One region of the Pseudomonas sp. LBUM1640 genome, then DNA from elsewhere that is predicted to be linked to it. Evidence: predicted binding sites of a transcription regulator. Region 1 holds the regulator's gene; the other holds the start of a gene.

Region 1 (3,413 bases):
TTCGCGCACTTCGCTGAACATGCCGTTGACCGCATCCAGTGCTTCGAGAATTACGTCCATCAGTTCCGAGTCGACGTGGCGTTCACCCTTGCGCAGGATGTCGAACACGTTCTCGGCGATGTGACAGCACTCCACCAGCTCATGGAGCTGGAGGAAGCCGGCGCCCCCTTTTACAGTGTGAAAACCGCGAAAAATTGCATTGAGCAGGTTCGCATCATCCGGGCGGCTTTCCAGCTCGACCAGTTGTTCGGACAGTTGCTCTAAAATTTCGCCGGCCTCTACAAGGAAATCCTGAAGGATTTCTTCATCGGCGCCGAAGCTCATGTGGGTGCTCCTTAGAAGCCTAAACTGGATAACAGGTCATCTACGTCATCCTGACCTGACATAACGTCTTCACGTTTATCGGCATGAATCTGCGGACCTTCACCCTTGGCGAGATGTTTTTGTGGATCTTTTTCCGAGAGGATCGCTTCGCGGTCATGTTCGATGCCGGCAAAACGATCAACTTGGCCGGCCATGAGCACCAATTTGAGCAGGTTGCTTTCCACTTCGGTGACCAGTTGGGTCACGCGCTTGATCACTTGACCGGTGAGGTCCTGGTAATCCTGGGCGAGCAGAATGTCATTGAGGTTGCTGGCAACCGTGCGGTTTTCCTGCTCGCTGCGCGACAAAAACCCGTCGACCCGACGCGCCAGTTCACGAAATTCTTCCGCGCCCACTTCCCGACGCATGAAGCGACCCCAGTCAACGCTCAGAGCCTGAGCTTCGGTGGCCATGCCATTGACCAAGGGCGTTGCGTTTTCCACCAGGTCCATGGTGCGGTTGGCCGCCGCCTCAGTCAGCCTGACCACGTAGGACAGGCGTTCGGTGGCATCGGTGATTTGCGAAATTTCTTCGGCCTGGGGCATATGCGGGTCAATCTGGAAATTGACGATCGCACTGTGCAGCTCGCGTGTGAGCTTGCCCACTTCCTGGTACAGGCCGCGGTCACGGGTCTGGTTGAGCTCATGGATTAACTGCACCGCGTCGCCGAACTGGCCTTTTTCAAGGCTTTCGACCAACTGGTGAGCATGCTTTTTCAGGGTCGATTCAAAATCGGCCTGCGATGATTCTTTATGCTCCATAGCTCCCCCGTGGCAGCATCAATGACCGATGCGTTCGAAGATTTTTTCGATCTTCTCTTTCAAGGCCAGTGCAGTGAATGGCTTGACCACGTAACCGTTAACCCCAGCTTGGGCGGCTTCGATGATCTGTTCACGCTTGGCTTCGGCGGTCACCATCAACACAGGCAAGCTGCGCAGCTTTTCATCGGCGCGCACGTGACGCAGCAAATCGATGCCGGTCATGCCCGGCATGTTCCAGTCGGTTACCAGAAAGTCGATGCTCCCGCTGTTGAGGATCGGAATCGCCGTAATGCCGTCATCCGCCTCGACCGTGTTGGTGAACCCAAGGTCACGCAACAGGTTTTTTATGATCCGCCGCATCGTTGAGAAGTCATCAACGATGAGGATTTTCATGTTCTTGTCCAATTCGACCTCCAAGCAGTCTTAAACGCGCCCAGCACCTGGACGCGCCATTTCAATCAACAGGCGTTACACAAAAAGGACTGCCCAGGGCACCACGGTACGAACCCGCGAAGGCGTGAAGCCTTCGCGGTAGCGTCTGCAGTGTCCCCACACTGCCTGTCAGCGCGCGCGCCACTCTCCCAATCGCCCCCGCAAGCGGGCTGCGCACTGGCTGTGCAACTGGCTGACACGTGATTCGCTGACCCCCAGGACCTCACCGATTTCCTTGAGGTTCAGCTCTTCGTCGTAGTACAGCGCCAACACCAGCCGTTCACGCTCCGGCAAATTGGCAATCGCTTCCGCCAACGCACTCTGGAAACGTTCATCTTCCAGATCGCGCGACGGCTCGAGATGTGCACTCGCGCCGTCCTCGTGCAGCCCTTCGTGTTCGCCGTCCTGCAACAGGTCGTCGAAACTGAACAGGCGGCTGCCCAAGGTATCGTTCAAAATCCCGTAGTAATCGTCGAGACTCAATTGGAGTTCGGCCGCAACTTCATGATCTTTAGCGTCACGACCGGTTTTTGCTTCAATTGCGCGAATTGCGTCACTGACCATTCGCGTGTTGCGGTGTACCGAACGCGGCGCCCAATCCCCTTTACGCACCTCATCGAGCATCGCGCCACGAATGCGGATACCCGCATACGTCTCGAAACTCGCACCTTTGCTCGCGTCGTATTTGGTCGACACTTCGAGCAAACCGATCATGCCGGCCTGGATCAGGTCTTCGACCTGCACGCTGGCTGGCAGGCGTGCCAGCAGGTGGTAGGCAATGCGCTTGACCAGGGGCGCGTAGCGCTCGATCAATTCGCCTTGGCTGTCACGTGCCGACTTTTTGTAAAGGTTGTAGCCGCTGGATGTCATAGCACCGGTCCTGCGCTCGTCTGATGCACCAATCGCTCGACGAAAAACTCCAGATGCCCCCGAGGGTTGGCAGGCAACGGCCAAGTATCGACCTTCTGGGCAATAGCCTTGAACGCCAGTGCGCATTTCGAACGAGGGAACGCTTCGTAGACTGCACGCTGCTTTTGCACAGCCTTGCGTACGCACTCGTCATAGGGAACTGCGCCAACGTATTGTAAGGCGACATCGAGGAAGCGATCCGTGACCTTGGTCAACTTGGCGAACAGGTTTCGCCCTTCCTGCGGGCTTTGGGCCATGTTGGCCAGCACGCGGAAGCGGTTCATGCCGTAGTCACGGTTAAGCAGTTTGATCAGCGCGTACGCGTCGGTGATCGAGGTGGGTTCGTCGCAGACCACCAGCAGCACTTCTTGCGCTGCGCGTACGAAGCTGACCACGGACTCGCCGATGCCGGCGGCGGTGTCGATCACCAGCACGTCGAGGTTGTCGCCGATATCGCTGAAGGCCTGGATCAGGCCGGCATGCTGCGCCGGGCTCAGGTGCACCATGCTCTGGGTGCCCGAGGCGGCCGGCACGATGCGAATGCCACCGGGGCCTTGCAGCAGCACATCGCGCAGCTCGCAGCGGCCTTCAATCACATCGGCAAGGGTGTGTTTGGGTGTCAGCCCCAGCAAAACGTCGACGTTCGCCAGGCCCAGGTCAGCATCCAGCAGCATGACGCGACGGCCAAGCTCTGCCAGGGCCAGGGACAAATTCACTGACACGTTAGTTTTTCCGACGCCACCTTTGCCGCCGGTCACCGCGATCACCTGTACGGGATGCATGCTGCCCATTTTATTTCTTTACCTTGTCTTGCTTAGACGCAGGCTACATGGCTTGGCCGCGTGAATCGCTTGCAGACCATCGATGTAGATACATTTCACGGCGCTCATCCTGCCCTCACCCCACCCGTTTTGCGGGGTTGTGGTAAAGGTCGGCGAACATATCGGC
Region 2 (3,413 bases), 3.3 Mb from region 1:
TTCCAGCAAGGCGTCGGTGGCGCAGTTGAAACCACCGGTTTCTACGTCGATGACAACCGGCAGATAGCCGCGAAACCGCTCGGCCATCGGGTGGCGAGAACCGCCACCGCTGTGCTCGTGTTCGTCATCGTAATGATCTTCACTCACTTGCTTTCCTCCAGCAGGCGCCAGCGCAGTGTTTCACCGGCGCGCAGCGGGATAACAGTCAGCTCGCCAAACGGCAGGCTGGCAGGGGCGGTCCAATCTTCACGGACCAGGGTAATGCGGTCGGTATTCGCTGGCAGGCCATAGAAGCGCGGGCCGTTGAGGCTGGCGAACGCTTCGAGCTTGTCCAGGGCATTGCGCTGTTCAAACGCTTCGGCGTACAGCTCGATCGCTGCATAAGCGGTGTAGCAACCGGCACAGCCACACGCGGCTTCTTTGGCGTGTTGGGCATGCGGTGCGGAGTCGGTGCCGAGGAAGAACTTCGGGCTGCCGCTGGTGGCGGCATCCAGCAAGGCCACTTGGTGGGTATTGCGTTTGAGGATCGGCAGGCAATAGAAGTGCGGCCGAATCCCGCCCACCAACATGTGGTTGCGGTTGTAGAGCAGGTGATGCGCGGTGATGGTCGCGCCCACGTTAGCCGAAGCCTCGGTGACGAACTGCACGGCGTCAGCGGTGGTGATGTGTTCGAACACCACCTTGAGTGTCGGGAACAGCTCGACCACACGGCGCATGTGCTCGTCGATGAAGACCTTCTCGCGATCAAACACGTCCACATCGCCACGGGTGACTTCACCGTGGATCAGCAGCGGCATGCCGACTTCAGCCATGGCTTCGATCGCCGGCAGGATCTTGTCGATACTGGTCACGCCGGAATCGGAGTTGGTGGTCGCGCCGGCCGGGTACAGCTTGGCGGCGTGCACGAAGCCGGAGGCCTTGGCCTGGCGGATTTCTTCAGGCTGGGTGCGGTCGGTGAGGTAGAGCACCATCAACGGTTCGAAGCGGCTGCCGGCCGGTCGTGCAGCGAGAATGCGCTGGCGATAGGCGTCGGCTTCAGCGGCATTACGCACCGGAGGTACCAGGTTAGGCATGATGATGGCGCGGCCAAACGTGCGCGCTACATCGGCCACAGTTTGGGGTAACGCAGCACCATCGCGAAGATGAATATGCCAGTCGTCGGGACGCAGCAGGGTCAGGCGGTCGGACATTGGGGATTCCAGGCGGGTCAATCTGGTGGGAATGCTACCGGAAAAGACTCTTGCAGGCACTCGCTATCAAGTTTTGCGGGACGCTACCGATATCCCTGGGTATGCCTTAACGACGTATGACGCTTTGAAGTGTTGTAGAAACCAGTGGAGCCTCCCGTGCGCCAGCATTATCTAGCCCTGCTCAGTGTGTTCGCCAGCCTGCCTGCGATGGCCCTCACGTTCCAGACACGTCTGGAGAATATTGAGTGGAAGGTGGAAGGCGACCAGTTCGAGTGCCGCCTCACCCAACCGATCACCGATTTCGGCTCGGGCGAGTTCGTGCGCCGGGCCGGCGAGCAGGCGACATTTCGCCTTAAAGCCTACAACGGCGCGCTGGGCGCGGGCTCCGCGACCTTGTTGGCCGCCGCTGCGCCTTGGCAACCGGGCCGCGGTGATATCAACCTCGGTGCCGTGCGTGCGGGCAGTGGCGACGTGTTATTCAACAGTTCCCAGGCCCAGGCAGGGCGCCTGTTCACAGGGTTGCTCGAAGGGCGCAGCCCGACCGTACGGCATTACGGGCGCGAAGGCGGGTACTCGGAAGTTCGCTTGCTGCCGGTGAAGTTCAACAAGGCCTACAACGACTATCAGCTGTGCACCACCAAGCTGTTGCCAATGAATTACGACCAGGTCAAACAGACCGAAGTCGGCTTCCCCGGTGGCGGCATTGAGCTGGACGCTGCCGCGAAGAAGAAGCTGGACGTGATTCTCGCCTTCATGAAAGCCGACCCTACCGTCAACCATATCGAGTTGAATGGCCATTCGGACAACAGTGGCAATCGCCTGACCAACCGTGATGTCTCACGCCGCCGGGCGCTGGCGGTCACCGACTACTTCAAGGCCAATGGCATCCCGGAATCGCAGATTACCCTGCGTTTCCACGGTGAGAGCTACCCCCTGGCGCCCAACACCAATGCTGCCAACCGGGCGCGCAATCGCCGCGTGAATATTCAGCTCGAACGCGTGGCTGCCCCCGAGAAACCGGCGCCGCAAGCCACTGCGCCCAGCAACCCCGCACACACCTCCTGAGGTGCGACCATCGGTCGCCCGCTCGACATAATCTGTCGCTTTATCTTCATTTGCTGTCGCGCCTCTGTAAATTCACGGTTTTGGTCGGTAGAATCGACGGCTTTCCGTACAACCCCGTGGAGTGATGGCATGGCCGACGTAAACAAGGTCGTTCTCGCGTATTCCGGCGGCCTGGACACTTCGGTGATCCTCAAGTGGCTGCAGGATACTTATAACTGTGAAGTGGTGACCTTCACCGCTGACCTGGGTCAGGGCGAAGAGGTCGAACCTGCACGTGCCAAGGCGCAAGCCATGGGCGTGAAAGAGATCTACATTGATGACCTGCGCGAAGAATTCGTCCGCGATTTCGTCTACCCGATGTTTCGCGCCAACACCGTCTACGAAGGCGAGTACCTGCTGGGTACTTCCATCGCACGTCCGCTGATCGCCAAACGCCTGATCGAAATCGCCAACGAAACCGGCGCCGACGCCATTTCCCATGGTGCCACCGGCAAGGGTAACGACCAGGTGCGTTTCGAGCTGGGTGCCTACGCGCTCAAACCCGGCGTGAAAGTGATTGCTCCCTGGCGTGAATGGGACCTGCTGTCGCGTGAAAAGCTGATGGATTACGCTGAAAAGCATGCCATCCCGATCGAGCGTCACGGCAAGAAGAAGTCCCCGTATTCGATGGACGCCAACCTGCTGCACATCTCCTATGAAGGCGGCGTGCTGGAAGACACCTGGACCGAACACGAAGAAGACATGTGGAAATGGACGGTCTCCCCGGAGAACGCTCCAGATAAGGCCCAGTACCTGGAACTGACCTACCGCAACGGCGACATCGTCGCGCTGGACGGCGTCGAGATGACCCCGGCCACCGTGCTGGCGACTCTGAACCGCATCGGTGGTGAACACGGTATCGGCCGTCTCGACATCGTCGAGAACCGCTATGTGGGCATGAAGTCCCGTGGCTGCTACGAAACCCCGGGTGGCACCATCATGTTGCGCGCCCACCGCGCCATCGAGTCCATCACCCTGGACCGTGAAGTTGCTCACCTCAAAGACGAGCTGATGCCTAAGTACGCCAGCCTGATCTACACCGGCTACTGGTGGAGCCCTGAGCGTCTGATGCTGCAACAGATGATCGACGCCTCCCAGGCTCACGTGAACGGCGTTGTG

What was found. The regulator FliA, encoded in region 1, starts transcription of late flagellar genes. The targets are predictions, from matches to a motif close to CTAAAGTTTNNNNNNNNNNNGCCGNTAA.
Region 2: ACA065_RS06090 (flagellar protein MotY) is a predicted target of FliA. The motif match lies at 1,256-1,283, and genes of this name have one in related genera.

The regions. Positions count from the first base shown of each region.
Region 1 is NZ_CP166816.1:4,948,081-4,951,493, forward strand. Features, by position in the region: gene ACA065_RS21700 (chemotaxis protein CheA) at 1-324, opposite strand, end outside; gene ACA065_RS21705 (protein phosphatase CheZ) at 336-1,124, opposite strand; gene ACA065_RS21710 (chemotaxis response regulator CheY) at 1,143-1,517, opposite strand; gene fliA (RNA polymerase sigma factor FliA) at 1,686-2,426, opposite strand; gene fleN (flagellar synthesis regulator FleN) at 2,423-3,256, opposite strand; gene flhF (flagellar biosynthesis GTPase FlhF) at 3,363-3,413, opposite strand, start outside.
Region 2 is NZ_CP166816.1:1,392,722-1,396,134, forward strand. Features, by position in the region: gene rnt (ribonuclease T) at 1-147, opposite strand, end outside; gene pyrC (dihydroorotase) at 144-1,190, opposite strand; gene ACA065_RS06090 (flagellar protein MotY) at 1,347-2,255, shown strand; gene ACA065_RS06095 (argininosuccinate synthase) at 2,385-3,413, shown strand, end outside.